Regions from separate parts of the Streptomyces sp. NPDC098781 genome, predicted to be linked through region 1. Evidence: riboswitches for the same ligand, from Rfam matches in the RefSeq annotation. Region 1 holds a riboswitch; each other region holds the start of a gene.

Region 1 (7,310 bases):
CATTAACTTGTGACAAGTGATCGTCTGCCTATACGTTCACGGATCAACGAAGGCGCCCAGTTTCACGCGCCACAGTCACTGCTGTCTCGTGAAAGGCACCCGCATGCTCTCCGGGAACGGTCGTCACCGTCGCCCTCGTCAGGCTCCGGCTCTTCTCGTCGCCGCCGGAGTGACCGGCTCCGCCATCGCCATCCCGCTCCTCGGTGCCACGGGCGCGAGCGCGGCCGACGGCAATGTGTGGGACAAGGTGGCCGACTGCGAGAGCGGTGGCTCCTGGAGCGCCGACACCGGCAACGGGCGCTACGGCGGGCTCCAGCTGACCCAGGACGACTGGGAGAAGTACGGCGGTCTCGACTACGCCAACAGCCCCGACCTGGCCAGCCGCTCGCAGCAGATCGCGGTGGCGCAGGACGTCCTGGCGGACCGGGGGACCAGCCCCTGGGGCACCTGCGCGGTACTCAACGGGCTCACCCCGAAGTCCGGCGCGGTCGACCTCGACACCGGCGTGGGCGAGGACTCTCCCTCCGCGGTGTCCGGATCCTCCGGGCTGCTCGATTCCTCGACGTCGTCCGGATCGTCCGGCTCATCCAACTCGTCCGGTTCATCGGATTCGTCCGATGAGTCCAGCTCGCCGAGTACGTCGGCCTCTTCCGGGGGTTCCTCGAACTCGCCCAGCGGCTCCCCCGACGGTTCGTCCGAATCGCCCGACAGCTCCTCGTCCTCCCCCTCTTCGTCCGCCGGGACCGGCAGCTCCGCGAAGTCGGACTCGCCCGACTCGAAGGTCGCACAGTCGCCGGACAGCTCCCCCATAGAGACCCCAAAGGCGGGCAATCGGGGCAACTCGGACCAGGACTCGGGCTCCTGGAGTCTTGTCGACACCGGGTCGATCGACGACGTGAGCGCCGGTTCCGGGCGTCATCGGGGCCCCAGCGCCGACGAGAGCGACACCGCCGACAGCGCCACCAAGTCCTCCGGCCGGCATGCCTCGTACAGCGTCCGCCAGGGCGACACGCTCGCGTCCATCGCCGACTCCCTTGACCTCGACGGCGGGTGGCGCGCGCTGTATGAGGCGAACAAGCAGGCCATCGGCGCCGACGCGAACGACATCTTCGCCGGTCAGACGCTGGACGTCCCCGTCGAATAACGGTCGAACAGGGCGAAAAACAGCGGCAGTTCGCGCCCCGATTCGGTGTGTAATGTCCGTTTTAACAGTAGTGAGAGATAGATCTCAGAAGCCCTGATCGTCTTTGTAATTCCGCGAATCGAGTGTCTACGGTCGTGATCGCTCGCCACCAGAGCGAGCCCCTACGCCGTCACGCCGAATCCTGCCGGCGGCCGTACGGGAACAGTCGTCGCGTCAAGCGCCGTAGGCAGGAGCGGGGGACCCAAGGTTTGCGCCGGGTCCGGCAGTTGAGGCCTTTCGAGGCCGCACGGCCGGAGCCGGCTCGGGGTGAAGCCGCGCAGCGGGAGCCGAGAGGCGAACGTGCGCGGCCGGGCAACTCAACCGGCCCGAACCCGACAGCTCACCTCGCAGGCGTCGGTGAGGGGATCTCTCCATGCTGTTTTCCAGCAAGGGCAAGCACCGTCGTCCGTCCAAGGCCGCCCGCGCCATCGCCGTCGTCGGCGTCACCGGTGCCGCCGCCGTCGCCGCCCCGCTGATGGCGGCCGGCAACGCCTCGGCCGCCACCGCCTCCGAGTGGGACACCGTCGCCCAGTGCGAGTCCGGCGGCAACTGGTCGATCAACACCGGCAACGGCTACTACGGCGGTCTTCAGTTCTCCGCCTCCACCTGGGCCGCGTACGGCGGCACCCAGTACGCCTCCACCGCCGACCAGGCCACCAAGTCCCAGCAGATCGAGATAGCCGAGAAGGTCCTCGCGGCCCAGGGCAAGGGCGCCTGGCCGAACTGCGGCACCGGCCTGTCCAGCGCCGCGTACTCCGGCTCCTCCGCCGGCGGCTCCTCGCAGAGCACCGAGACCACCCCGCGCTCCTCCGAGCAGCAGTCGGCCTCCCGCTCCACCGACCGCCCGGCCGCCAAGAAGAGCACCAAGACCGTCACCACCCCGACCGGCAAGAAGGTCAAGAAGGGCGACGGCGAGTACAAGGTCGTCAAGGGCGACACCCTCAGCTCGATCGCCGAGGAGAAGAACGTCAAGGGCGGCTGGGAGAAGCTCTTCCAGCTGAACAAGGACATCGTCGAGGACGCGAACCTGATCTACCCGGGTCAGCAGCTGCACCTGAAGTAAGAGGCAGCGGCGGGCCGCGACATCCGGCGGCCCGCGGCAGCACGCGACCGACAGGTGAACCACAGCGCCTTCACATCCGTGGACCCCATAGTGAGGGCGTCGTGAGGACCACCCCCCGTCCCCGCGAACTCCCCGCCTCGGTGCGTTTTCCCCCGTACGCACCGGGGCGGGGTTCTTCTCTGTCTGGGGAAGGTTTTTGTTCCGTTCGGAAACAATTTACTCTCGGTTCTGTCCACGGGGCGGTCGACCGCTGGTCTGATGCCCGGAGCCGGTTAGGCTCGTCTCGCAGTACCCCACACGGTCTGCGTACCCGCGTCACATCCGAAGAAGGAGATGCTCGTGCCGTCCATCGACGTCGTCGTAGCCCGGGAAATCCTGGACTCCCGAGGCAACCCCACGGTCGAGGTCGAGGTCGGCCTCGACGACGGCAGCACGGGTCGTGCCGCCGTCCCGTCCGGCGCCTCGACCGGTGCCTTCGAGGCCATCGAGCTCCGCGACGGTGACCCCAACCGCTACCAGGGCAAGGGTGTCGAGAAGGCCGTCCTCGCCGTCATCGAGCAGATCGGCCCGGAGCTCGTCGGCTACGACGCCACCGAGCAGCGCCTGATCGACCAGGCCATGTTCGACCTGGACGCCACCGACAACAAGGGCTCGCTCGGCGCCAACGCCATCCTCGGCGTCTCGCTCGCCGTCGCGCACGCCGCCTCCGAGGCGTCCGACCTGCCGCTCTTCCGCTACCTGGGCGGCCCGAACGCGCACCTGCTGCCGGTGCCGATGATGAACATCCTGAACGGCGGCTCGCACGCCGACTCCAACGTGGACATCCAGGAGTTCATGATCGCCCCGATCGGCGCGGAGTCCTTCTCCGAGGCGCTGCGCTGGGGCACCGAGGTCTACCACACCCTCAAGAAGGTGCTGAAGAGCAAGGGCCTGGCCACCGGCCTCGGCGACGAGGGCGGCTTCGCCCCGAACCTCGGCTCCAACCGTGAGGCCCTCGACCTCATCCTCGAGGCCATCAAGGAAGCCGGTTACGCCCCCGGCGAGCAGATCGCCCTCGCGCTCGACGTCGCCGCCTCCGAGTTCTACAAGGACGGCAAGTACCTCTTCGAGGGCAAGGAGCGCTCCGCCGCCGAGATGACGGAGTACTACGAGGAGCTCGTCGCGGCCTACCCGCTCGTCTCCATCGAGGACCCGCTGTTCGAGGACGACTGGGCCGGCTGGAAGGTCCTCACCGACAAGCTGGGCGACAAGGTCCAGATCGTCGGCGACGACCTCTTCGTCACCAACCCCGAGCGCCTCGCCCGCGGCATCGACGACGGCGCCGCCAACGCGCTGCTCGTCAAGGTCAACCAGATCGGCTCGCTGACCGAGACCCTCGACGCCGTCGAGCTCGCCCAGCGCAGCGGCTTCAAGTGCATGATGTCCCACCGCTCCGGCGAGACCGAGGACGTCACGATCGCCGACCTCGCCGTCGCCACCAACTGCGGCCAGATCAAGACCGGCGCCCCGGCCCGCTCCGAGCGCGTCGCCAAGTACAACCAGCTGCTGCGCATCGAGGAGATCCTCGACGACGCGGCGGTCTACGCGGGCCGCAGCGCGTTCCCGCGCTTCAAGGGCTGACCCTTACCGGGTTAAGGCTTAGCCAGTCGTACGTACGTCCCCGTACTCGGTCCCGTACCGTGTGCGGGGACGTACGCACGTGAAAGGGGAGGCGGAGAGCCGATGGCCGTCAAGGACCGGGACCGTTTCTCCACCGCGACGAGAATCCGGTTGCTCGGCGAGCAGACGGCGGCCCGTGTCTACCGCTCCCAGACCAAGCGGCAGGCCCGGCGCTCCAGGCTCACCGGACGCGCCGCGCTGCTCGCACTGGTGGTCTGCTCCCTCGTCGTGGCACTGGCCTACCCGATAAGGCAGTACGTCTCCCAGCGCGCCGAGATCGCCGACATGCAGCGCCAGCAGGAGGAGGCCGCCCGGCGCGTCGAGCAGCTGCGCGACCTCAAGGCACGCTGGCAGGACGACGCGTACGCCGAGCAGCAGATCCGGCAGCGGCTGCACTATGTGATGCCCGGGGAGACCGGCTACATCGTGGTCGATCCGGACGCGGGCAAGGCGTCCCGGACCGACCGGAGCGCGGCCGACCGCCCCTGGTACGCGAACATCTGGGACGGGGTCGACAAGGCCGACGCCGCCGCCGAGTGAGAACCGAACCGATAGAAAGACAGGCATGGAAACCCCCCCGCCGCCCACACCGCGCACCGAGCCCACCGACGCCGACGTCGAGGCCTTCAAGCAGCAGCTCGGGCGGCCCCCGCGCGGACTGCGCGCGATCGCGCACCGGTGCCCGTGCGGCCAGCCGGACGTCGTCGAGACCGCCCCTCGGCTGCCGGACGGCACGCCGTTCCCGACGCTGTACTACCTGACCTGCCCGCGCGCCGCGTCGGCGATCGGCACGCTGGAGGCCGAGGGCGTCATGAAGGACATGACGGCCCGGCTGGAGACGGACCCGGAGCTGGCGGCCGCCTATCGCGCCGCGCACGAGGACTACATCCGGCGGCGGGACGAGATCGAGGTGCTGACGGGCTTCCCCAGCGCGGGTGGGATGCCGGACCGGGTGAAGTGTCTGCATGTGCTGGTCGCGCACTCGCTGGCGGCCGGGCCGGGGGTGAACCCGCTGGGCGACGAGGCGATCGCGATGCTGCCGGAGTGGTGGATGAAGGGGCCGTGCGTGGTCCCGGCCGAGTGACCCGCGGCGGAGCCGCTGACAGCCTCAGCGTCCCGCCGCCCCCTGACACCGAGAACTCCCGTACAGCGGAAGGGCACCACCCATGACCCGCGTCGCCGCCATCGACTGCGGTACGAACTCCATCCGGCTCCTCGTCGCCGACATCGACCCCGCGAGCGGTGAACTCGTCGACCTGGACCGGCGTATGACCATCGTGCGGCTCGGCCAGGGCGTCGACCGCACCGGGCGGCTCGCCCCGGAGGCGCTGGAGCGGACCTTCGCCGCCTGCCGTGACTACGCGGCGATCATCAAGGAGCACGGCGCCGAACGGCTGCGGTTCGTCGCCACGTCCGCCTCCCGGGACGCCGAGAACCGGGACGAGTTCGTGCGCGGGGTCGTGGCGATCCTGGGGGTCGAGCCCGAGGTCATCACCGGGGACCAGGAGGCCGAGTTCTCCTTCACCGGAGCCACCAAGGAGCTGGCCGAACACGACCGTCTCCCCAAGCCCTATCTGGTCGTGGACATCGGCGGCGGCTCGACCGAGTTCGTCGTCGGCGAGGCGCACGTGCGCTCGGCGCGCTCCGTGGACGTCGGCTGTGTGCGGATGACCGAGCGGCATCTGGTGCGGGACGGCGCGGTCTCGGACCCCCCGTCCGGGGAGCAGGTCGCGGCGATGCGGGCCGACATCGAGGCGGCTCTCGACCTCGCCGAGGAGACCGTGCCGCTGCGCGAGGCCAGGACGCTGGTGGGGCTGGCCGGTTCGGTGACCACGGTGTCGGCGATCGCCCAGGACCTGCCCGAGTACGACTCGACGCGTATCCACCACTCCCGGATCACCGTCGACCGGGTCCGCGAGATCACCGACTGGCTGCTGCGCTCCACCCACGCCGAGCGCGCGGCCGTGCCCTCCATGCACCCCGGCCGGGTGGACGTCATCGCGGCCGGCGCGCTGGTGCTGCTCGCGATCATGGAGCGGATCGGCGCCGAGGAGGTCGTCGTCAGCGAGCACGACATCCTCGACGGCATCGCCTTCAGCGTGGCGCAGGACGCCGAGCGCGGTCGCTGACACGCGCGACGACGCGGGACGGCCCCGGTTCCTCGTGGGGAGGGACCGGGGCCGTCGTGCTGCGAACTCTGCCGAACGTCCGTCAGTTGCAGAGGAGGACGATGAGGCCGCTGCACCCGCCGTCGTCACCGCCGTAGCTCGGACTCGCCTGCGCGACCGTGGCCTTGGTGGGGACGTGGGCGGGCGTGGCCGCGGCGGACGCGGCCGTCGCCGCACCCGTCGCCAGGGCGATGCCCAGGGCAACGCCGACCGAGACTATTCGCTTGCCGGCCCGCTTGGGGGCCTTCTGTGAGGTGATCATGGCTGCACGCTATGTGGCCTTTCGATCATTTTCGCGCCGAGCGTGACCGACTGGGTGACGGTGCCTCAGATCGCGTCCGCGGGGTGGTCCGTGTCTCGTTTCGCTACCCGTCGGTAGCCATCGGGTGAGCGGTGCGGTTAGCGTATGAGCACCCTTCAGGGGGTCGTTCGGGCCCCTCGGGGGCCCCTCGGGGTGACGCGCTCGAGAAAGTTCGTGAAGTTCTTCACAAGGAATTCGGCCCTGTCGGAGCACGCATCCGTGTCGGTTGACCCTTCCGAGGGGTGAACAGGGCCTTGAACATGTTCAGATGGACGGTGTAAGGGCGTCTCGACAGCCCTTCGGCGCGGGGCGTTCCGGTCCGCTCACAGAGGGCTCGGAGGGACGGAGAGGCAGCTCACGCGGCATTGACAACGGGTCGTACCGCCCACCGGTTCCCGAACATGACCATGAGCTGTGTCACGCGGGCCGGGGATAGTAGCACAGCCCCTGAAGGAGCTTGTGAAGGGGCGCACGAGCGACCCCCCTGGGGCAGGTGGATACTCGATGGCATGAGCACCACGGAGCGTCCCAGGATCCTCGTAGTAGGCGGTGGGTACGTAGGCCTGTACGCAGCTCGGCGCATTCTCAAGAAGATGCGCTACGGCGAGGCGACCGTCACGGTCGTCGACCCCCGGTCGTACATGACCTACCAGCCCTTCCTCCCCGAAGCCGCCGCCGGCAGCATCTCCCCGCGCCACGTCGTCGTCCCGCTGCGACGCGTGCTGCCCAAGGCGGAGGTCCTCACCGGCCGGGTCACCACCATCGACCAGGACCGCAAGGTCGCCTCGATCGCCCCGCTGGTCGGCGAGGCGTACGAGCTGCCCTTCGACTACCTGGTGATCGCGCTCGGCGCGGTCTCCCGCACCTTCCCGATCCCCGGCCTCGCCGAGCAGGGCATCGGCATGAAGGGCATCGAGGAGGCCATCGGCCTGCGCA
Region 2 (7,310 bases), on a different contig from region 1:
GACGACTGGCCCGAGACGGAGCCGGAGCCGGAGGACTGGGCCTAGGAGCGGGCTGGGCCTAGAAGAGGACTGGGCCTAGGAAGGGTCCGCGGTCCCCGGCGTGACGGTCACGTCAATGCCGTGAGCCCGGGCGCGAACGTGATCAGCAGCGGCAGCAGAGGCACCAGCGCGGCCGCCGTCGTAGTGAGTGCTCGGCGTCGGCGTCCCAGGCGCGGCGGCGGCTGGAGGAGCCGGTCCACTCGCTCGCCCAGGAGACGGTGGGTGGAGGCGCAGGACAGGACGCCCCGGTGCTGGTTGAGCTCGATCAGGGCCAGGGCCGTCGTCAGGTGACCGCAGCGGCGGGACGCGGTGTCGTCGGCGGCGAGTTCGACCAGCCGGTGGGTCTGGTCGCAGAAGTGGGCGAACAACGGGATGCGGGGGAATCCGGTGGCGAGCGCGGTGGACAGGTGCAGCAACCAGTCGTGGCGGGCACGGGCATGGCCGCGCTCATGGGTGAGGACGGCGTCGAGCTGGTGGTCGGTCAGGCGGTGCAGGGCGCCCGTGGTGACGATCAGCTGGGCCGGGCTCCCGGGCATCCACCAGGCGTCCGGGTACTCGTCCTCCAGCACCAGCAGCGGGCCGCGCCCCGAACCCAGTCCTGCCGGCAGGTCGGGGGCTCGTTCGCGCAGGTGGGCCCTGGCCTGGCCGCGACGCCGGCGTGTCTCGACCAGCTCGCGGGCCAGCATCGCGGTGGTCCAGGCGGCACCGCAGGCGAGCAGCAGGGTGAGGGCGGCGGCCCAGGCGGGCGTGGCCGAGAGGTCGTACGCCTCCGTCACCGACGGCGGCGCCGGCGCGAAGAGCTGTGCGCGCACCGTGCCGAAGACGGCGGCGGTGCCCAGGGACAGGGCTGTCAGGCAGCACAGCAGGACGGTGGCGACCAGGCACTGCCACACCCAGAGGGCGACCACGGGTTCCCGTTCGGGCCAGTTCGCCCGGGTCAGCGCCTGGGGGACAGGTACGGCGGCCGTCAGGGCGACGATGCTCAACAGGAGCATGCAGACGGTCATGCCATGGTCTCCGGATCCTGGACGGGACGGTGCTTTGGCGACGGTGCGGGGCGGTGGGCGGCGAAGGCCGTTCGCGGCTCGCTTCCCACCGCCAGCCAGTATGACGGTGACCATCGTCGGAGTCAGGAGGAAAGACTCGCCGAATGCCCTGCTCCGCTCGACCCCGCGCCGGCCTCCGCACCCACCGACCGCCGGCTCCGCGACCGCGAACGCCCCTTCACCGGCCGTGAGTTGGGCCGGACGCGGACGTCACCCCGCCGCGATCCGCCCCGTCACGTCCCCGAGCCCGACCCGAACGCCACCGGGCCCCGGTGCCCAGGCGGACAGCGTCACGACGTCGCCGTCCTCCAGGAACGTCCGCTTGCCGTCGGGGAGTTCGAGGGCGTCCCGGCCGTTCCACGTCAGCTCCAGCAGTGAGCCGCGCTCGCCCTCCGTGGGTCCGCTGACCGTGCCCGAGCCGTACAGATCGCCGGTGCGCAGCGAGGCGCCGTTCACGGTCATGTGGGCGAGCTGCTGGGCGGCCGTCCAGTACATGGTGGAGAAAGGGGGCTCGGAGACCACATGGCCGTTGACGGCCACCGAGATACGCAGGTCGTAGCCACCGGGTTCGGTCTCGGAGCCGGAGTCGTCCAGGTACGGCAGCAGCGGGTGCGTGCGCTGCGGCGGGGCCACCATCGCCTCCTCCAGGGCGTCCAGCGGGGTGATCCACGCCGACACCGAGGTGGCGAAGGACTTGCCGAGGAACGGGCCGAGGGGGACGTACTCCCAGGCCTGGATGTCGCGTGCCGACCAGTCGTTGAGCAGGCACAGGCCGAAGACGTGCTCCCGGAAGTCGCCCAGTGCGACCGGCTCGCCCATCCGTGACGGCGTTCCGACCACGAAGCCGACCTCGGCCTCGATGTCGAGCCGGACCGAGGGGCCGAAGACCGGCGCGGCGTCGGTGGGCGCCTTGCGCTGGCCCGAGGGCCGTACGACGTCCGTGCCGGACACGACCACCGTGCCGGAGCGGCCGTGGTAACCGATCGGCAGGTGCTTCCAGTTGGGGGTCAGTGAGTCCTCGGCGTCGGGGCGGAAGATCCGGCCGACGTTCCGGGCGTGGTTCTCGGAGGCGTAGAAGTCGACGTAGTCGGCGACCTCGAAGGGGAGGTGCAAGGTCACCGAGGACAGGGGGTGCAGGAGATCACGGAGGGCCTCCTGGTGCGCGGGCACCGTCACCCAGGCCGTCAGCGCGCGACGGACATCGGACCAGGTGGTGCGGCCCGCGGCGAGCAGCGGGTTCAGGGAGTCCTGGGCGAGCAGCGGGGCGTACGGCGAGCCGAGGGCGTGGGCCGCCTTGCCCGCGTCGAGGACGTGGTCGCCGAGCCGGACGCCGACCCGTCGCGCGGAGTCCGAGCCGGGAAGGGAGAAGACGCCGTACGGAAGGTTGTGCGTGCCGAAGGGGTCGCCCTCGGGGAGATCGAAGGGGGGCATGGGGTGCTGCCTCACTCTCATACGCTCCGTCTGCCAAGTGGGTCGGGCCACACGTTACGGGTGAGGCACCGGTCTTGGGCAGTGCGAAAGTCGCGTCGTCGGAGCCGGTGAAACAGCAGGTCGCCGCGTCGGGCGGGCGCTCGGGGCGCGCTCCGGCGCCAAGTGGGGGTGAAATCACAAGGGGCGGAGGGCAGTTGCGGACGGGTAGGCAGAAGGGTAACCGGATTAGGTGTCAACACATGTGAACAAAGCAGCCGTCCGGTTCAGGTCGAGTCGATGGGGCTTCCTGTCCGTATTCTCTGATCATGGCCCCACCCATCGCATATTCACTCATCGCCACTGACCTGGACGGGACGCTGCTCCGCGGCGACGACACGCTCTCCGACCGGACCCTCGACGCGCTCGCGCGGGTGGCGGCGGCCGGTGCCCAGCACCTCGTCGTGACGGGACGGCCGGCGCCCAGAGTGCGGCCGTTGCTCGACGACCTGGGCAGCAGGGGGCTCGCGGTGTGCGGACAGGGCGCGCAGTTGTACGACGCCGGCGCGGACTGTCTGCTGTGGTCCGTCACCTTGGACCGGGAACTGGCGGAAACCGCGCTCGGCAAGATCGAGGCCGAGGTGGGGCAGGTGTACGCGGCCGTCGACCAGGACGGCGTGGAAGGGCTCACGCTCATCGAGCCCGGCTACCTGATGCCGCACCCCACCCTGCCGGCGGTGCGCGTCAGACGCCGCGACGACCTGTGGTGCGAGCCGATCAGCAAGGTGCTGCTGCGCCATCCCAGCCTGTCGGACGACGAGTTGGCGGCGACGGCGCGTTCGGTGGTCGGTTCGCTCGCGACGGTCACCATGTCGGGGCCCGGCACCGTCGAACTCCAGCCATGCGGTGTCACCAAGGCGACCGGTCTCGCGCTCGCCGCCGAGCATCTGGGACTCGGTCCGCGGGACACCGTCGCCTTCGGTGACATGCCCAACGACATCCCGATGTTCGACTGGGCCGCCCGCGGGGTGGCGATGGCCAACGCGCATCCCGAACTCAAGGCGGTCGCCGACGAGATCACCCTCTCGAACGAGGACGACGGCATCGCCGTCGTCCTTGAGAGGCTGTTCGCGGGAGATATGGCGCATATCGTCCAGTAAGGGGCGATATGCGCCAGTGGCCCGGCTGCTACTCCTAGTAGGGCCCGTTCACGTTGTCGATCGAGCCGTAGCGCGCGGCCGCGTAGTTGCACGCGGCCGTGATGTTCGCGACCGGGTCGAAGGGGTCGTACACGGTGCCCGGCACGTGGTAGGTCGCGAAGGTGGGGTCGATGACCTGGAGGAGGCCCTTGGACGGGGTGCCGGCCGCGGCGTTGGAGTCCCAGTTGTTCATGGCCTGCGGGTTGCCGGACGACTCGCGCATGATGTTGCGGTGAATGCCCTCGTAAGAACCCGGAATTCCGTTTTGAGCCATGATGTCCAGCGCGTTGCGGATCCAGCCGTCGAGGTTGTTCGGGTAGGTCTTCACCGAGGACTGGGTCGCCTGGGCGACGGAGGACTTCTTGGCGGGCGCGGACGCCTTGTCGGCCGTCTTGGCCGGCGTGCTCGCCTTCTTCGCCGCCCGGACCGTGAGGTCGAGGCCCGGGTGGATCAGGCGGGGGTCGTCGCCGATGGCCTTGCGGTTGTCCTTGTAGAGCTGCTTCCAGCCGCCCTGCGCGTCGTAGCGGTCCGCGATGCCGTAGAGCGTGTCGCCCTTCTTGGTGGTGTACGCGACCGAGTCGACCTTCACCGCGGCGCTGGGGGCCTTGGCGGGCTCGGCGGCGCTCGCGGTGGTCCCGCTCAGGAGCGGGAGAGCGAGGGCCGCGGTGCCGGTTCCGGCGATGACGACACGTCGGGTGAGCGGGTTGGTGCGGGGGCGGCGATGCTTGCCTCGGGGCATGGCGCTGTTCCTCTCCGGCGCCTGCGAGGTGAGCTGTCGGGTTCGGGCTGGAGATGCCCGGCCGTGCCGCCGTAGGGCGGCACGACTTCACCCCTAGCCGGTCCGATGAGCCATCAAGGCGTACGGTCCGGCGGCTTACCTGGGTCCCCCGCTCCTGCCGCGCGTGTGTGAGTTACGTCGGGGATGACTCGGGCGGCGGCAGGATTAGGCGTCCGCCCGACGAGCGGGAACGTATGCGAGAGCACATGCCCGGAACAAGTGCTGTGGTCACCTGACGTGCGGGTTGACCATGGTCTGGGGGGAATGGGGTGCTTGATCCTTTGCGGTTGCCAAGCCTCAACTCGCGTTCGGGGCAAGGAGGGAAGGGGGTGCTCCGGACCAGGTCCCCGGCCGGGCTCGCGTGACCCAATTCACTGGCAGGCGCAAGTACCGCAAAACGGGCAATGACTCCAACTCGCCTTTAACCGGCGGCCCGTGGAGTCCGAATTTCCCATATGCGACGGAAAAGCACCTCTTCGCCCTCCGTGCGGATCACCTCGTCGGAGGTCACGAAGTGCTGCCCGTCGCGGCTGATCTCGGAGCGCGTGCCCACCCTCGTCTCCCAGGCGAGCTCCGGCCGGTGCGGCCGGACGGACCACTCCGAGCGGGCGCGGGCCGGCAGTGGGTCCGCCTCGTCGATCGTGTACGTCTCCAGCGGGTCCTCGGCGCACTCCATACCGTCCGGGTACGCGCGCGTGGCGCCGTGGCGCGGGTCGACCTCCAGCCGCCCACGGCGAGGACGGCGGCGTCGATCGCGCCGGGTCCTCGCAGACACTGCCGTGGCGCCAGTGGTCGTCGCAGGTCGGGTGTTCCAGGCAGGTGTGGATGAACGGGTCGAGGGAACCCAGCCGTTCGAGCCACGTGTCCCGCCAGGACTCGCCGATGTGCTGCGGGTCCGGCGGCCGGGGGGCGAAGGCGAGCATCGTCGACGCCCAGGCGTGGATGTCGACCGCGAGGACGGAACCTCCCATGTAGTGCGCGTCGTTGTCATAGCGATCGTCCGTGGAACAGACGTGACGATCGCCTTGAGCGGCTCGGCGCGAGGGCCGCGATCTGGAGGGAGTTGAAGCCGCCGCAGGAGATGCCGAACATACCGACCTTGCCGTCGCACCAGGGCTGCGCCGCGGGCCAGTTGACGACCTCGACCCCGTCGGCCGGCTCCGTCGCCGAGTACTCGTCCGTCGGCAGGCCCTCGCAATAACGACAGGGCGCCATGCGCGCGCGTACAGGCTCGTCCCGTCCGAAAGCGGGATGCGCACGTCGGGATGAGTCGTCTCGTAGGGGAAGGACGTACGGATGTGCATGAGCGGGATCCCCGTCCGGTCGGTGGACCGGCGGTCAGCGCACCGGGTACGTCCTGCGGCGCAGCCGACGCGCCGCGGCCATCACGGCGAGCCCCGCGGCCACCCGGGCGAGCGACAGGAACCGCAGGGGCATGGTCCGGCCGGTGAAGGCAGCTGGCGCGATCACCGAGACCAGGGTCGGCAGGTCGACGAAGTGGTCCGTGGTGAGCCGCCCGGCGACTGCCGGCAGGGCTGCGAGGGCGGCCGTGACGACGAGGCCGGTGGCGATCAGGCGGATCGCCCGGCGCATGGTGTCGGGGGCCAGGGCGAAATCGGCGGAGTGCTTGCGTCCGGTCAGGTGGCGGCGGCCGGTGAGGTGTTGGACCGGGCCGAACGTCATGCCGATGGCCGCCGCCTAGAAGCCCCAGACGTTGGGCGTCAGCAGCCCCGTGCCCGCGCTGATCAGGCCGAGGCCCGCCCAGTTCATGGGGGCGCTCGGCACCGCCATGGCGTAGTGGCCGCAGGCGGTCAGGACGCCGCCTCACTGCACCGCCCGGTGCGAGCCGAGGACGCGGTCGGCGAGTCACCCGCCGGCGACGGACGCCGGATGATCGAGGGTGCCGGGGGCGACGGACATCGGATGGACCAGGGTGCCGGGGGCGACGGACACCGGATGGACGAGGGTGCCGGGGGCGGTGTTGACGGACGCCGCGGTTCCGGCCGACATGCCCATACCGCGGGAGGAGATCGTGTCGGCGAAGTGCAGGACGAGGATGGCCTGCATGCCCAGGAACGAGAAGCGTTCCCACACCTCCGGGCCGGAGAGCGTGAGAAGGCCTCAGGGTCGGCCGAAGAAGGCGTGGGCGGCGCGCGGCGGCGGCTCGCTCGCGGGCTGGACATCGACCTCGGTTCGGGACACGGCCCGCTACTTCCTTACAAACCGATGGATATCCGGCCCTATCAGGTGATCAAAAACATACCGGCCGTGATCCGATACCGCCCGTGGTGGACGGGTGGGCGGCATCGGTGATCGAAACGTGACCGGATACGCTGACTTGAGTGATGGCAGCGACCTATCGACAAACCGTGTAACCGCCAGTAGACACCAGCAGACAGGAGACCCCTCGTGACCGTCGTCGGGCCGTTCGGGCTGAGCGTGCGGGACCAGGCTCTGGAAGCCGATGTCCAGGCCGGATTGGCGGCTGTCGAGGAGGGATTGCTCGAAGCCACCAAGAGTGAGGTCCCCTTCATCACCGAGGCCGCCCAGCACCTGGTGCGGGCGGGTGGAAAGCGGTTCCGGCCGCTGCTCGTGATGCTCACCGCCCAGTTCGGGGATCCGTATGCGCCGGGGGTCGTCCCGTCGGCGGTCGTCGTCGAGCTCACCCATCTGGCGACGCTGTACCACGACGACGTCATGGACGAGGCGACGGTGCGGCGCGGTGTCGACAGCGCGAACGCGCGCTGGGGCAACTCGGTTGCCGTACTGACCGGCGACTTCCTCTTCGCGCGGGCCTCGCACATTCTCGCGGACCTCGGGCCCGAGGCGGTGCGGGTGCAG
Region 3 (7,310 bases), on a different contig from region 1:
CGGGTTCGTACTGACCGGCGACGGGCTGCCCACCGTCTACGTCAGCGGTGACAACGCCCAGCTCGGGCCGGTCGAGGAGGTCGCCGAGCGGTTCGGGGCGGTGGATCTCGCCGTGCTGTTCGCCGGGGCCGCCCGTACCGCCGTGCTCGACCGGCAGTTGCTCACGCTCGACAGCGCGCGGGCCGTGGAAGCGGCGCGGATCCTCGGGGCGCGCAGGATCGTTCCCGTCCACTTCGACAGCTGGGCCCACTTCACCGAGGGGCGGGCGGAGCTGACGGCCGCCTTCACCGCGGCGGGGCTGATCGGACGGGTGCAGTTCGGGTGACCGGGTGACCCGGCGGGCCCGGGGGGCCCGGGGGCGTCCTGTGCCGCCCCCGTGCCGTTCGCTCAGCCGGCGCTGAGTTCCGCGAGGTCCCCCAGCGGCAGGGTGTGCTGGGTCTGGAGGACCTTCGCGCGCAGATAGCGGACGTTGTCCGGGGTGGCGAAGACGCCGGTGGGGACGCGGTCGCCGACCTCGATGCCGAGGGCGCGCAACTGGGCCGCCTTGTCGGGGTTGTTGGACAGCAGGTCCAGTTCGCCGATGCCGAGGGCGTTGAGCATCTGGGCCGCGGCCGTGTAGTCGCGGTCGTCCTCGGGCAGGCCCAGGGCGGCGTTCGCGGCGTAGGTGTCCAGGCCCTGGTCCTGGAGGGCGTACGCGTCGAGCTTGTTGTAGAGGCCGATGCCGCGGCCCTCCTGACGCAGGTACAGCAGCACGCCGCCGCGCTCGGCGATGCGCTCGACGGCCTCGCGCAGCTGGGGGCCGCAGTCGCAGCGGGCCGAGCCGAAGACATCGCCGGTCAGGCACTCGGAGTGCAGCCGGACCAGCGGGGTGGTGCCGGGTGCCGGGTCGCCGAGGACGACGGCCACGTGCTCCAGGCCGTCGGTCAGGCCGTGGAAGGTCACCAGTTCGGCGTCGACGCGGTAGCCGTCCTGGAAGCGCAGCGGGACCCGGACGCGGGCGCGCTGGGTGGCGGCGGCGGGGAAGTCGGGCATGCGGGGTCTCCGGGTTCCTTGGGAGGGCCGACTGCTTGCGGATCCTGCTGACTGCTGACTGCGGGGCTGCTGGCTGTTGGAGCTCTGCTTCAGATTTGAATCAGCTACTCGGTCTGAACCCTACTCCCTGCTTTAAATTTGAATCAACGCGATTCGACGAGTTCCGGAGGCCATGTTGCGCAGATCACAAAGTCGCGCAGGTCACGAAGTCGCGCGGGTCGCGAAGTCGCTCAGGTCACGAGCAGGGCTTGTTGGAGCGCCGACGCCAGGGCACGTCCTCCGGACCGGCGTGTGCGCCCTCGCCCTGGAACCCCTCGCCGACCGCCGTGAAGATCTCCTCCAGCTGGCCGACCTGCTCCGGGGTCAGCCGGTCGAAGAGCAGCGACCGTACGGTCTCGACATGACCCGGGGCCGCGCGCTCCAGCACCCGCATGCCCTCGTCGGTGAGGGCCGCGACGCTGCCCCGTTTGTCCCAGCGGCAGTCCTCGCGCCGCACCAGGCCGTCCCGCTCCAGACGGGTGACGGCGTACGTCAGCCGACTGCGGGTGATTTTCAGTCCTTCCGCGAGCTCGGTCATGCGCAACCTGCGCTCCGGGGTTTCCGAGAGGGTGGCGAGGATGGAGTAATACAGATGGGGCATGCCGGCCTCCTGCTGGAGCTGCCGGTCCAGCGCGTCCTCCACGAGCGCGGCGGCGGCGATGTACGCGCGCCAGGCGCGCTGCTCCTCCGAGGTGAGCCAGCGAGTCGTCATACGACCAGTGTAGGTTTGTTTCAAACTTGAACCAAGATCGGATCGCCGAGCCGGAGAGCGCGCCCATGCCGTCGTACCCCTACGTCCTGCTGTCCGCCGCCGTCTCCCTGGACGGCTACCTCGACGACACGGGCCCGGACCGCCTGCTGCTGTCCAGCCCGGCCGACTTCGACCGGGTCGACGAGGTCCGCGCCTCCGTGGACGCGATCCTGATCGGCGCCGGCACGATCCGGGCGGACAACCCGCGGCTGCTGGTGAACTCGGCCGAGCGGCGGGCCGCACGGGTGGCGGCGGGCAAGCCGGAGTACCCCTTGAAGGTCACGGTCAGCGCGTCGGGCGAGCTGGACCCGGCGGCGAACTTCTGGCACACCGGCGGCGACAAGGTCGTCTATACGACGGAGAAGGGCGCGGACCTGCTGCGGCGCGCGCCGGTCGCGGCGGACGTCGTCGCGCTGGGCGAGGAACTCGACTGGCGGGGGCTGCTGGCCCATCTGCGCGAGGTGCGCGGCGTGGAACGGCTGATGGTCGAGGGCGGCGGCACGATCCACACGCAGCTGCTCCAGCAGGGGCTGGCGGACGAGGTGCAGCTGGTGCTGGCCCCGCTGTTCGTGGGGGATGCGCGGGCGCCCCGGCTGTTCGGGCCGGGTGCGTACCAGGGCGGGCGGCTGCGGCTGGTCGAGACGCGGCGGATCGAGGACGTGGTGCTGATGCGCTACGAGCCGACGGCGCCCGGTGCCGGGGGCCTCGCCTCCGCCGCGGACCGGCACTGGCTGGCGCTGGCGTGCGAGCTGGCGGCGCAGTGCCCGCCCTCTCGGACGGCGTTCAGCGTCGGGGCGGTCGTGGTGGCCGCCGACGGGACGGAGCTGGCGCGCGGGTACTCCAGGGAGGGCGGTGACTCGGTGGTGCACGCGGAGGAGGCGGCGCTGGCGAAGATCACGGCGGGGGATCCGAGGCTGGCGTCCGCGACGGTGTACAGCAGCCTGGAGCCGTGCACCCGGCGTTCCTCGCGACCGGTGCCGTGTGCCCGGCTGATCCTCGAGGCGGGGGTGCGCAGGGTGGTGACGGCTTGGCGGGAGCCGGACACGTTCGTGGTGGGGGCGGACGGGAGCGGGGTGCTGGCGGGGGAGGGCGTGGATGTGGTGGTGCTGCCGGAGTACGAGGAGCGGGCGATCGCGCCCAATCGGCATCTGGTGGGTGGGTGAGGGCGTGGGGCCTTTTCCTGGCCGGGCTCGCCGGATGGACCTGGCCGGATGGGCCTGGCCGGACGGGCCTCACCGGACGGGCCGGGAGGGCCGCGGCAGCTGAGCGGAAAGTCCTGGTCAGGACCGGCCCCGGGAAAGGCGTGTGCTTCGGGTCCCGCGGATGGCGTACTATGGACTCATCGACGCGGGGTGGAGCAGCTCGGTAGCTCGCTGGGCTCATAACCCAGAGGTCGCAGGTTCAAATCCTGTCCCCGCTACTGAAGGCTCAGGGCCGGAACTGATCAGTTCCGGCCCTGAGTGTTTTCCCCGGTCGGCTTCCAGCGCTCGCCCGCCGCCCCCGCTTCGGCAACCCTGGTGAGGTGGAGCAGCGGCGGATGTCATACGCACGCCGGTTCGTCCGGCTGCTCCCCGCCCTGCTGATCGCGGCCGGAGCCGTGTACGACCACGTCACACCGACGGACTTCACCGGCGCCCCCTTCCTCACGGCCGCGCCACTGGTCGCCGCCCCCCTCTACTCACAGCGCGGCACCGTGCTCACCGGAGCCCTGGCCCTCCTCGTGGTGCTCGTGATGCGCGCGCCGCGCGGGGAGCTGTCCCAAGCGGAGGTGGTCACCGAGCTGGCGACCATCGTGGTCGTCTCCGTGCTCGCGGTCCTCATCAACCTCCTCGTCCGCCGCAGCGACGAACGCCTCGCCTCCGCCCGCGAGATCGCCGAGGCCGCCCAACGCGCCGTACTGCCGGAGCCGGCCGAGCGGATCGGCGGGTTCCGGATCGCGGCCCGGTACGAGGCGGCGCAGGAGGGCGCGGCCATCGGCGGGGATCTGTACGCCGTGCAGGACACCCCCTACGGCGTCCGGCTGGTGGTGGGGGACGTGCGGGGCAAGGGAATGGGGGCGGTCGGGGCCGTCGCCGTGGTGATCGGGGCCTTCCGGGAGGCCGCCGAACAGGAGGCCACGCTGGAGGCGGTCGCGCAGCGGCTGGAGCGGGCGCTGGCCCGGGAGCGCGCACGGCGCGACGGACCCGAGTCGCAGGAGTGGTTCACCACCGCCATGCTCGCCGAGCTGCCGCACGGCAACGAAATCGTGCGGCTGGTCAACCGCGGGCACCCGCCGCCGCTGCTGCTGCACGCCGACGGCACCGTCCACCCCCTGCCGGCCACCGAACCCGCCCTGCCGCTCGGCATGCGCGAGCTCGGCGCCTGGCCCGACCGGGCCGACGACGCCGGCTTCCCGGACGGGGCCACCCTGCTGCTGTACACCGACGGTCTGACCGAGGCGCGGGACGCCGGCGGGCGGTTCTACGACCCCGAGGTGGGCCTCGCGGGCCGCGTGAACGCCCTGCGCGAGCCGGCCGAACTGCTCGGGGTGCTCGCGGCGGACGTACGCCGGCACTCCGGCGGAGGGATGGCGGACGACCTGGCACTCATGGCCGTACGACGACCGTGAAGCCTTCTGACCGATCACCTTGACCGTTGTCACCAGCGGTGATCGCGCGACCGCCCTCCGCATAACAACTGACATACCGTCAATACCTGTGTGACTCCAGAGTCTTGGTCAACTCGCCCGATTTAGGCCGCTCATGACCCCTAAGTCCGGGCGAAAATCGTTAATGATCAAGTGGAACAGCTTGGAATACGCGCCCCGGGTCTATTAACGTTCGATAACGCAGCGCGGTCGTCCCAGCCGTCACAAGAGTCGGCTCCGTGCGCACGCGCCGAATCCCGTAAGGGAACCGGGGAACCACCACCTTGGGGTGAATCGCACGGATTCCACCGTGGAAGCACGGTTGGTATACGCGCGTAGGAGACCTTCCTGCTCCGAACCCGTCAGCTAACCCGGTAGGCGAGAAGGAAGGAAAGGAGTACGCCCACGTGGCGTCAAACCGGCCTGCTCCGCAAGCCCCGTTCGTGCCGAGCGAACGCAGCGACACCTTCGGCTACGACCGCTACCGCACCGACGAGGGCCCGTTCGAGGAGTGGAACCCCACCGCGGATTCCATTCGTCCCGTTCGTGGCAGGCACCGCGTCTCCAAGCAGCGTGGCGGGGGACTCGCCCGCAGCTCCACGGTTCTCGGCGTAGGCGTCATAGCCGCCGTCGGCGCGGGCGGCATGGCCAGCGCCAACAGCGGCAAGCCGCCGGTCGCCATCACGATGCCGGACCTGCCCCTGATCTCGGACGACTCCTCCGAGCCCGCCGAGGACACGGCCACCGCGTTCAGCACCATGGGCGAGGCCACCGAGGAGACCACGCAGGGCACCTCCGACGCCGGCGAGGTGCTGCGCAGCCGGATCATCGCGCAGGCCGAACTCCAGCAGACTCAGATCGACAGCAAGGCCGCCGCGGCCGCCGTCGCCGCCGCGGAGAAGGAGGCCAGGGACGCGGCCGCCAAGGCGGAGAAAGAAGCCAAGGCCAAGGCCGCCGCCGCGAAGGCCGCCGCCGAGGAGGAGGCCCGCAAGAAGGCCGAGGCCGAGCGTCTCGCCGAGCTGGCCAAGCAGTACACGCTGCCGACCTCCTCGTACACCATCACCTCGACCTTCGGTCAGGCCGGCGCCTACTGGTCCTCCGGCTACCACACCGGCCTCGACTTCGCCGCCCCCACCGGGACGCTGATCAAGGCGATCCACTCCGGCACCGTCACCTTCGCCGGCTGGGACGGCTCGTACGGCTACAAGACGGAGATCACCCTCGACGACGGCACCGAGCTCTGGTTCGCGCACCAGTCCTCGATCAGCGTCAGCGTGGGCCAGAAGGTCAACACGGGCGACGTCATCGGCCGCGTCGGCGCCACCGGCAATGTGACCGGCGCCCACCTGCACCTCGAGGTGCACCCCGACGGCAGCGCGAACGGCATCGACCCGCTGGCCTGGCTTCAGGGCAAGGGCCTCACGCCCTGAGGCCCGTGACGGGCGACCACATGTGATCCCCGGCGGTCCTGACGGCGTCCCCCCGACGTCAGGGCTGCCGGTTCTCGGTGCGTGCGACGGTGTTCGTCGCGAGCGTCTTCATTACGCAGCCTTGGTCCCCGGTGTGGAATGAGCCGTTCCGGTACGACGGTTGACGTAGAGCATGAGTGCTCTTCGTCAGCTCGGCTCCTCCGACCTGGAGGTCCACCCGCTCTGCCTCGGCGGCAACGTCTTCGGCTGGACCGCCGACGAGACCCGGTCCTTCGCCGTCCTCGACGCATACACGGAGGCGGGCGGCAACTTCATCGACACGGCCGACGTCTACTCGGCGTGGGCCGAGGGCAACTCGGGCGGCGAGTCCGAGACGGTCATCGGCCACTGGCTGACGGCACGCGGCAACCGGGACGACGTCGTGATCGCCACCAAGGTCAGCCAGCACCCCGACTTCCAGGGCCTGACCGCGGCCAACATCAAGGCGGCCGCCGACGCCTCCCTGCGGCGCCTGGGCACCGACCGCATCGACCTCTACTACACGCACTACGACAAACCGGAAGTGCCCGTCGAGGAGATCATCGGCGCGCTGGACGAGCTGGTGAAGGCCGGCAAGGTACGGCACATCGCCGCGTCCAACATCTCCGCCGAACGCCTCGCGGCCTCCCTCGCCTTCTCCAACCGCGAGGGCCTCGCCCGCTATGCCGCCCTCCAGCCGCACTACAACCTGGTCTCCCGCGACACCTACGAGGGCCCCCTGCGCGACCTGGCCGAGCGGGAAGGGCTGGCGGCGATCCCGTACTACTCCCTCGCGGCCGGTTTCCTCACCGGCAAGTACCGACCGGGGACGGCCGTGGACAGCGCCCGCGCGCGGGGTGCCGGCAAGCACGCAGAGTCCGAGCGGGGCCGACGGGTGCTGGCCGCCCTGGACGAGGTGGCCCGTTCCCACGACGTGCCGATGGCGACGGTGGCCCTGGCCTGGCTCGCGCAACAGCCGACGGTCGCGACGCCCCTGGCTTCGGCCCGCACGGTGGAACAGCTGCCGGCGCTGCTGGGGATGGCGGAGCTGAGGCTGACGGACGACGAGGTGGAGCGGCTCACGGAGGCGTCGGCGTGAGGCGCCGCCTCTTTCTCGACCGCTAGGACCTCTCGACCGCTAGGACCGATACGGGTTGTAGAGGGGGTACGGCGCCACCGAGCCGTAGCCCGGTGCGGGGCCCGGTCCGTTCAGCTGCCCGTACGGCTGACCGTGCGGGTGCCCGTATGGCTGCGGGTAGGTCGGTCCGTACGGCTGTGGGTACGTCGATCCGTACAGCTGCTGGTGAACGGCCGGCCCCGGTTGCGGGTGGCCGTATGCCGTCCAGGCCTGCGCGGCGGCCGCGTGCTCCAGCGCCGGCCGGGCGAACTCCCGCCGCGCCCACAGTTCGTGCAG
Region 4 (7,310 bases), on a different contig from region 1:
GCGCTGTTCTCGCTGGACCGGATCAGGCGGATGACCTCGTCGATGTCCACCAGCGCGGTGAGCAGGCCCTCGACCAGGTGCAGGCGGTCGCGTCGCTTGGTGCGGCGGAACTCGCTGCGGCGCCGTACGACCTCGAAGCGGTGGTCGAGGTAGACCTCCAGGAGTTCCTTGAGGCCGAGGGTGAGGGGCTGGCCGTCGACCAGCGCGACGTTGTTGATGCCGAAGGACTCCTCCATCGGCGTCAGCTTGTAGAGCTGCTCCAGGACGGCCTCGGGCACGAAGCCGTTCTTGATCTCGATGACCAGGCGCAGGCCGTGCTCGCGGTCGGTGAGGTCCTTGACGTCGGCGATGCCCTGGATCTTCTTCGAACCGACCAGGTCCTTGATCTTGGCGATGACCTTCTCCGGGCCGACCGTGAACGGCAGCTCGGTGACGACCAGGCCCTTGCGGCGGGCGGTCACGGTCTCGATCTCGACCGTGGCGCGGATCTTGAAGGTGCCGCGGCCCGTCTCGTAGGCGTCCCGGATGCCGGCGAGGCCGACGATCCTGCCGCCGGTGGGCAGGTCGGGGCCCGGGACGTGCTTCATCAGCGTTTCCAGATCCGCGTTGGGGTGGCGGATCAGATGGCGGGCGGCCGCGATGACCTCGCCGAGGTTGTGCGGCGGCATGTTCGTGGCCATACCGACGGCGATGCCCGAAGCGCCGTTGACCAGGAGGTTCGGGAAGGCGGCCGGCAGCGCCACCGGCTCCCGCTCCTGGCCGTCGTAGTTGGGCGAGAAGTCGACCGTGTCCTCTTCGATCGACTCGGTCATCAGGCTGGTCGCCTGCGCCTGCCGGCACTCGGTGTACCGCATGGCGGCCGGCGGGTCGTCGTTGCCCAGCGAGCCGAAGTTCCCGTGGCCGTCGACCAGCGGGACGCGCATCGAGAAGGGCTGGGCCATGCGCACCAGGGCGTCGTAGATCGAGGCGTCGCCGTGCGGGTGCAACTTACCCATGACCTCGCCGATCACGCGGGCGCACTTCACATAGCCGCGGTCGGGGCGCAGGCCCATCTCGTTCATCTGGTACACGATGCGGCGATGCACCGGCTTGAGGCCGTCGCGAGCATCCGGCAGGGCTCGGGAGTAGATGACCGAGTACGCGTACTCGAGGAAGGAGCCCTGCATCTCGTCGACGACGTCGATGTCGAGGATCTTCTCCTCGTACGAGTCGTCGGGCGGCGGGGTCTTCGTGCTACGGCGGGCCATCGCTGCCGGCTCCTTGCTGAAGCGTTGGACGGGTATGACGCGGACCATTGTGGACCGCGGCACTGACAACCACCGACCAGGACCCGAAGTCTGCCTCCGGTACGGCGCGTGAGAAGTGTCGCCGACGCCCGGCCTCGACGGCGACCGAGGGCGGCGTTCGGGCATCAACCGGCCAGGCCGACACGGTGCTTGCCCGAGGGAGGGCAACACGCGGAGCACTCGCCGGCGACCGCGCGCCCCTCTCTCCGCGACCGCGTGCCCCGGCGTGCGCCCACGGCGGCGGCAAGCCCACGCCGCGAAACCGTTCACTCGCCGGAGTGATCGACGGGCAGCCGTACGAGGGCCGCCGGGGAAGGGTGCGGCGGGGCGCGAGCTGACCGCGAGCGGCAGCCGCCCCCGAGCGTCAGCCGCCCCTGGGTGACAGCCCGCAGATCCCCGCGCCGACGCCCCGCACCGGCTCCCGGTCCCGTCCGACGCCGAAGGCGTTCCGAACGGGAACTTCGCCGACCCTTCGGACGCTGCATACAGTGGCAGGAACTCGTGCCGAACTGCTCGGCACGACGCAGTGCACGCGACCGGAAGGACACCTTGCCCATGGGTCACACGGCCACACCGGAGGCACAATCCGGCGGCCTCACCGCGACGGAGCACCGCCTGGCCAACGGCCTGCGCGTGGTGCTCTCCGAGGATCACCTCACGCCGGTCGCCGCGGTCTGCCTCTGGTACGACGTAGGCTCCCGCCACGAGGTCAAGGGCCGTACCGGACTCGCCCACCTCTTCGAGCACCTGATGTTCCAGGGTTCGAACAGTGTGAAGGGCACGGGGCACTTCGAGCTCGTCCAGGGCGCCGGTGGCTCGCCGAACGGCACCACCAGCTTCGAGCGCACCAACTACTTCGAGACCATGCCCGCCCACCAGCTGGAGCTCGCGCTGTGGCTGGAGGCCGACCGCATGGGCAGCCTCCTGGTGGCGCTCGACGAGGAGGGCCTGGAGAACCAGCGGGACGTCGTCAAGAACGAGCGCCGCCAGCGGTACGACAACGTCCCTTACGGCACGGCCTTCGAGAAGCTGACGGCGCTGACGTACCCCGACGGGCACCCGTACCACCACACCCCGATCGGCTCGATGGCCGACCTGGACGCGGCCAGCCTGGAGGACGCCCGCGCGTTCTTCCGCACCTACTACGCGCCCAACAACGCCGTCCTGTCGATCGTCGGTGACATCGACCCCGAGCAGACGCTCGCCTGGGTCGAGAAGTACTTCGGCAGCATCGCGTCCCACGACGGCAAGCCCGCCCCGCGCGACGGCTCGCTGCCCGAGATCATCGGCGAACAGCTGCGCGAGGTCGTCGAGGAGAACGTCCCCGCGCGCGCGATGATGGCCGCGTACCGCCTGCCGACGGACGGCACCCGCGAGTGCGACGCCGCCGACCTGGCGCTGACCGTCCTGGGTGGCGGCGAGTCCTCCCGCCTCTACAACCGGCTCGTCCGGCGCGACCGTACGGCCGTCGCAGCCGGTTTCGGCCTGCTGCGCCTGGCCGGCGCGCCCTCCCTGGGCTGGCTGGACGTGAAGACCTCCGGCGACGTCGAGGTCCCCGTCATCGAGTCCGCCGTCGACGAGGAGCTGGCGCGCTTCGCGCAGGAGGGCCCCACCGCCGAGGAGATGGAGCGCGCCCAGGCCCAGCTCGAGCGCGAGTGGCTGGACCGGCTCGGCACGGTCGCGGGCCGCGCCGACGAACTGTGCCGGTACGCCGTCCTGTTCGGCGACCCGCAGCTCGCGTTCACCGCGGTCAAGCGGGTGCTCGACGTCACCGCCGAGGAGGTCAAGGCGGTCGCCCAGGCGCGGCTGCGGCCCGACAACCGTGCGGTGCTCGTGTACGAGCCGGTCGCCGGCGAGGACGAGGACCTGGAAGCCGCCAGCACCGACGAGAACGAGGAGTCGGCCCAGTGACCGAACTCGCCAGCATGGAGTTCCACCCACAGCCCCAGGCCGGCCCGGCCCGGCCCTGGGCGTTCCCGGCGCCCGAGCGCGGCAAGCTGGACAACGGCCTCACCGTCCTGCGCTGCCACCGCCCCGGCCAGCAGGTCATCGCCGTCGAGGTGCTGCTGGACACGCCCCTGGACGCCGAGCCGAAGGGCCTCGACGGCATCGCCACGATCATGGCGCGCGCCCTGTCCGAGGGCACCGACAAGCACACCGCCGAGGAGTTCGCCGCCGAGCTGGAGCGCTGCGGCGCCACGCTGGACGCCTACGCCGACCACCCCGGCGTCCGCGTCAGCCTCGAAGTGCCGGTCTCCCGTCTGCCCAAGGCGCTCGGTCTGCTGGCCGACGCTCTCAGGGCACCCGCGTTCGAGGACGCCGAGGTGGAGCGCCTGGTGCGCAACCGCCTCGACGAGATCCCGCACGAGCTGGCCAACCCCTCGCGCCGGGCCGCCAAGGAGCTTGCCAAGGAGCTGTTCCCGGCCACCTCGCGCATGTCCCGCCCGCGCCAGGGCACCGAGGACACCGTCGCCGGCATCGACTCCGCGGGCGTACGCGCGTTCTACGAGCGCCATGTGCGTCCCGCCACCTCCACCGTCGTGGTCGTCGGCGACCTCACCGGCGTCGACCTCGACGCGCTGCTCGGGGACACCCTGGGCGCCTGGACGGGCTCCTCGGCCGAGCCGCGGCCCGTCCCGCCGGTGACCGCGGACGACACCGGGCGCGTCGTCATCGTGGACCGCCCCGGCGCGGTCCAGACGCAGCTGCTGATCGGCCGGGTCGGCCCCGACCGGCACGACCGCGTGTGGCCCGCGCAGGTGCTCGGCACGTACTGCCTCGGCGGCACCCTCACCTCCCGCCTGGACAAGGTCCTGCGCGAGGAGAAGGGCTACACCTACGGCGTACGCGCGTTCGGGCAGATCCTGCGCTCCGCCCCGGACGGCAGCGGCGCGGCGATGCTCGCCATCAGCGGGTCCGTCGACACCCCGAACACCGGCCCGGCGCTGGACGACCTCTGGAAGGTCCTGCGCGGTGTCGCCGGGGAGGGGCTGACGGACGCCGAGCGGGACTTCGCCGTGCAGAACCTGGTCGGGGTCGCGCCGCTGAAGTACGAGACGGCGGCCTCCGTGGCGAACACCCTGGCCGACCAGGTCGAGCAGCACCTGCCCGACGACTACCAGGCCACGCTGTACCAGCAGCTCGCCGCCACCGGCACCGTCGAGGCCACCGCCGCGGCCGTGAGCGCGTTCCCGGTGGACCGCCTGGTGACGATCCTGGTCGGCGACGCGGCCGCGATCCGGGAGCCCGTGGAGGCCCTCGGCATCGGTGAAGTCACCGTCGTGGCGGCCGAGTAGGCGAAAGACGGCGCCACGCGCGCATAGGGGCCCTGGTGACGAAAGAGTCACCAGGGCCCCTTTATGCCCGAATTGAGGAGAGGTTGCCTGTCTGGCCTGTGGGATGCGCTACAAAAGCCCTGCTCGGTTTGGGGATTGAAAGATGTCCCGTTTAGCGTCTTCCGGGCTGTCCGTCAGGCACCGCGCCGCACCCGCGGCACCGGACAGCCATCGCCGAGTCCCCGTATGGCGCGAGCCAGGGGAGCCGGGGACCCACCGAAGTCCCTGGGGTGAATCGGGCGCCCGCGCGAGTGCGAGGGGGCCCGTAGGAGACCTTCCTGCTCCGAACCCGTCAGCTAACCCGGTAGGCGAGAGGGAAGGAAAGGACCAGCCACTACATGGCGTTCACCTGCGCCACCGGGAAGAACCGCCCCACCGGGAAGCATCGCCGGCCCAGCCGGATGCAGCGCTCCACCGCCCGTGCCGCGGGCGTCGCCGCGCTCACCGCCACCGGCGTCATAGGCACCCTGGCCGCTCCGGCGCTCGCCGCCGAGCCCGCCGCGGAGCAGACCGGCCTCATCCCCGTCATCGCCGTCGAGAACTCGATCGCGGACCAGCTCGACGCCCAGGCCGCGGCCCAGGAGCACGCGGCCAAGGAGGCCGCCGCCGCGAAGAAGGCCGCCCAGGAGGCCGCGCGCAAGAAGGCGGCCGAGAAGGCCGCGAAGGAGCGCGAGGCCAAGGAGCGCGCCGCCCGCGAGGCAGAGCGCAAGCGCCTGCTGTCCTATGTGTCCCCGATCCCCGGCTCGTACGTCTCCACCGGCTACAAGGCCGGCGGCGCCGTGTGGTCCTCCGGAAGCCACACCGGCATCGACTTCCACGCCGCCAGCGGCACGTCCGTCCACGCGGTCGCCTCCGGCACCGTCGTGGAGGCCGGCTGGGGCGGGGCCTACGGCAACAACGTCGTGATCAAGATGAACGACGGCACCTACACCCAGTACGGCCATCTGTCGTCCATCGGCGTCTCGGTGGGCCAGCGGGTCACCCCCGGCCAGCAGATCGGCCTGTCCGGCGCCACCGGCAACGTCACCGGCCCGCACCTGCACTTCGAGGCTCGGACCTCGCCGGAGTACGGCTCCGACATCGACCCCGTCGCCTACCTGCGCGCGCACGGCGTGAACATCTGACGCCACCGCCGCACCACCCGAAGCCCCGGCTCCCGAGCCGGGGCTTTCGGCGTTTTGGCGTCGAACCGATGACCAAAAAATATCCATGGATTCCGGCTCGCCGTCGGAAATTCAGGCAGGTTGCAATAGAGTCACAGCGAACACGTCATTCGTCGACGTTTCACGGGGATTAAGGCGGAGGTGGGTCATGCGTATTCCGGCGCACTCGGTGTGCACGGCGATCCGGGACGACATCGTCGCCGGTGTCCACGAGCGCGGCGGCCGACTCACCGAGGAAGTCCTCGCCCGCCGCTACGGCGTCTCCCGCGTCCCGGTCCGGGAAGCCCTGCGCACCCTGGAGGCGGAGGGCTTCGTGGTCACCCGGCGGCACGCGGGGGCCTGTGTCGCCGAACCGACCGAGCAGGAGGCCGCGGACCTGCTGGAGATGCGCGGCCTGCTGGAGCCGCTCGGCGCCGCCCGGGCCGCCCAGCGGCGCACCGAGGCCCATCTGAAGGTCCTGCGCGGCCTGGTCAGGCTGGGGCAGGAGCGGGCCAGGCGGGGCAACAGCGAGGATCTGCGCTCCCTGGGCGGCTGGTTCCACGAGACGCTGGCCCAGGCGTCCGGCAGCCCCGCCCTGACCTCGGTGCTGACCCAGCTGCGCCACAAGATCGCCTGGATGTACGCCGTGGAGGCACCGGCCGACCCGCAGGGGTACTGGACCGAGCACGGCGCGATCGTGGACGCGGTGGCGCGCGGCGACGGGGAACGCGCCCGCGCGATGACGGCGCTGCACACCGAGCGCGCGCTCTCCGCGCACCGGCTGCGGTTCGGCTCCGGAGGCGGGCGCGCGGAGCGTGTGAGGAATTCGCAACATCCCGTAAACATGCCGAGTCTGCGGCATTAACAAAGGCGCCGTATACAAAGAGGGCATATTCGGTGGCGGTGAATTTCTGCTGCCCTTTTTCGAATGCACCGGCAGCGCGCCGCCAATTGCGTCGAGCCTGCCCGGAAACAGCGAAGCCGCGCCCGCCGAAAAGGCGGACGCGGCTTCACCGTTCGCTACGGATCACCCGCTCAGGTCCTCAGACCGTCTCGGGCAGCTCCTCGAGACCCTCGGCGACCAGCTTCGCCAGTCGGTCGAGGGCGGCGTCCGCGCCCTCGGCGTCGGAGGCGAGGACGATCTCCTCGCCGCCCTGGGCGCCCAGGCCCAGGACGGCCAGCATGGAGGCCGCGTTGACGGGGTTGCCGTCAGCCTTGGCGATCGTCACCGGGACGCCTGTGGCCGTGGCGGCTCGGACGAAGATGGAGGCGGGGCGGGCGTGGAGGCCCTCGGCCCAGCCGACGTTGACGCGGCGCTCAGCCATGTGATGCTGCCCTTCGGTGTTCAGGGTTGTCTAGACCAGTTTCCCACACCCGTGAAGCAAGCCGGAACGAGACGAACGTCCCGTCTCTCGGTGCCCGTCGGATCGCGGCCTCGACCCCACGTTCGTCCTCCACAGACTGCCTCGCGCCGTTGTCGTACGCGAGCCGTACTCTGGGCCCCATGCAGAGCGCCTCGGACCGGCACGAGTACCCCGCCCACTGGG

Evidence for each region. A riboswitch is a leader RNA that binds a small molecule or an ion and turns the genes downstream of it on or off. The one in region 1 is predicted to bind cyclic di-AMP.
Region 2: linked by a shared signal. The riboswitch ahead of ACIQWG_RS26385 (transglycosylase SLT domain-containing protein) and the one ahead of ACIQWG_RS37240 (transglycosylase family protein) in region 1 are both predicted to bind cyclic di-AMP.
Region 3: linked by a shared signal. The riboswitch ahead of ACIQWG_RS38985 (M23 family metallopeptidase) and the one ahead of ACIQWG_RS37240 (transglycosylase family protein) in region 1 are both predicted to bind cyclic di-AMP.
Region 4: linked by a shared signal. The riboswitch ahead of ACIQWG_RS33455 (M23 family metallopeptidase) and the one ahead of ACIQWG_RS37240 (transglycosylase family protein) in region 1 are both predicted to bind cyclic di-AMP.

The regions. Positions count from the first base shown of each region.
Region 1 is NZ_JBIWAK010000012.1:97,986-105,295, reverse strand. Features, by position in the region: gene ACIQWG_RS37245 (transglycosylase family protein) at 104-1,144, shown strand; cyclic di-AMP (ydaO/yuaA leader) riboswitch at 1,353-1,552, shown strand; gene ACIQWG_RS37240 (transglycosylase family protein) at 1,557-2,246, shown strand; gene eno (phosphopyruvate hydratase) at 2,580-3,866, shown strand; gene ACIQWG_RS37230 (septum formation initiator family protein) at 3,969-4,445, shown strand; gene ACIQWG_RS37225 (DUF501 domain-containing protein) at 4,471-4,989, shown strand; gene ACIQWG_RS37220 (exopolyphosphatase) at 5,072-6,034, shown strand; gene ACIQWG_RS37215 (hypothetical protein) at 6,117-6,335, opposite strand; gene ACIQWG_RS37210 (NAD(P)/FAD-dependent oxidoreductase) at 6,884-7,310, shown strand, end outside.
Region 2 is NZ_JBIWAK010000006.1:423,580-430,889, reverse strand. Features, by position in the region: gene recQ (DNA helicase RecQ) at 1-45, shown strand, start outside; gene ACIQWG_RS26400 (M56 family metallopeptidase) at 108-1,046, opposite strand; gene fahA (fumarylacetoacetase) at 1,296-2,516, opposite strand; gene ACIQWG_RS26390 (HAD family hydrolase) at 2,822-3,652, shown strand; gene ACIQWG_RS26385 (transglycosylase SLT domain-containing protein) at 3,687-4,430, opposite strand; cyclic di-AMP (ydaO/yuaA leader) riboswitch at 4,436-4,620, opposite strand; gene ACIQWG_RS26380 (hypothetical protein) at 4,891-5,145, opposite strand; partial or broken gene ACIQWG_RS26375 (CocE/NonD family hydrolase) at 5,190-5,773, opposite strand; partial or broken gene ACIQWG_RS26370 (MFS transporter) at 5,919-6,671, opposite strand; gene ACIQWG_RS26365 (polyprenyl synthetase family protein) at 6,879-7,310, shown strand, end outside.
Region 3 is NZ_JBIWAK010000015.1:21,193-28,502, reverse strand. Features, by position in the region: gene ACIQWG_RS39015 (MBL fold metallo-hydrolase) at 1-325, shown strand, start outside; gene ribA (GTP cyclohydrolase II) at 388-1,032, opposite strand; gene ACIQWG_RS39005 (MarR family winged helix-turn-helix transcriptional regulator) at 1,268-1,783, opposite strand; gene ACIQWG_RS39000 (dihydrofolate reductase family protein) at 1,849-2,985, shown strand; tRNA gene ACIQWG_RS38995 (tRNA-Met) at 3,169-3,242, shown strand; gene ACIQWG_RS38990 (PP2C family protein-serine/threonine phosphatase) at 3,360-4,430, shown strand; cyclic di-AMP (ydaO/yuaA leader) riboswitch at 4,687-4,844, shown strand; gene ACIQWG_RS38985 (M23 family metallopeptidase) at 4,856-5,878, shown strand; gene ACIQWG_RS38980 (aldo/keto reductase) at 6,051-6,995, shown strand; gene ACIQWG_RS38975 (PrsW family intramembrane metalloprotease) at 7,035-7,310, opposite strand, start outside.
Region 4 is NZ_JBIWAK010000009.1:454,479-461,788, reverse strand. Features, by position in the region: gene ACIQWG_RS33470 (DNA topoisomerase (ATP-hydrolyzing) subunit A) at 1-1,247, opposite strand, end outside; gene ACIQWG_RS33465 (M16 family metallopeptidase) at 1,842-3,197, shown strand; gene ACIQWG_RS33460 (M16 family metallopeptidase) at 3,194-4,582, shown strand; cyclic di-AMP (ydaO/yuaA leader) riboswitch at 4,784-4,947, shown strand; gene ACIQWG_RS33455 (M23 family metallopeptidase) at 4,960-5,745, shown strand; gene ACIQWG_RS33450 (GntR family transcriptional regulator) at 5,933-6,628, shown strand; gene ACIQWG_RS33445 (HPr family phosphocarrier protein) at 6,807-7,088, opposite strand; gene ACIQWG_RS33440 (GNAT family N-acetyltransferase) at 7,268-7,310, shown strand, end outside.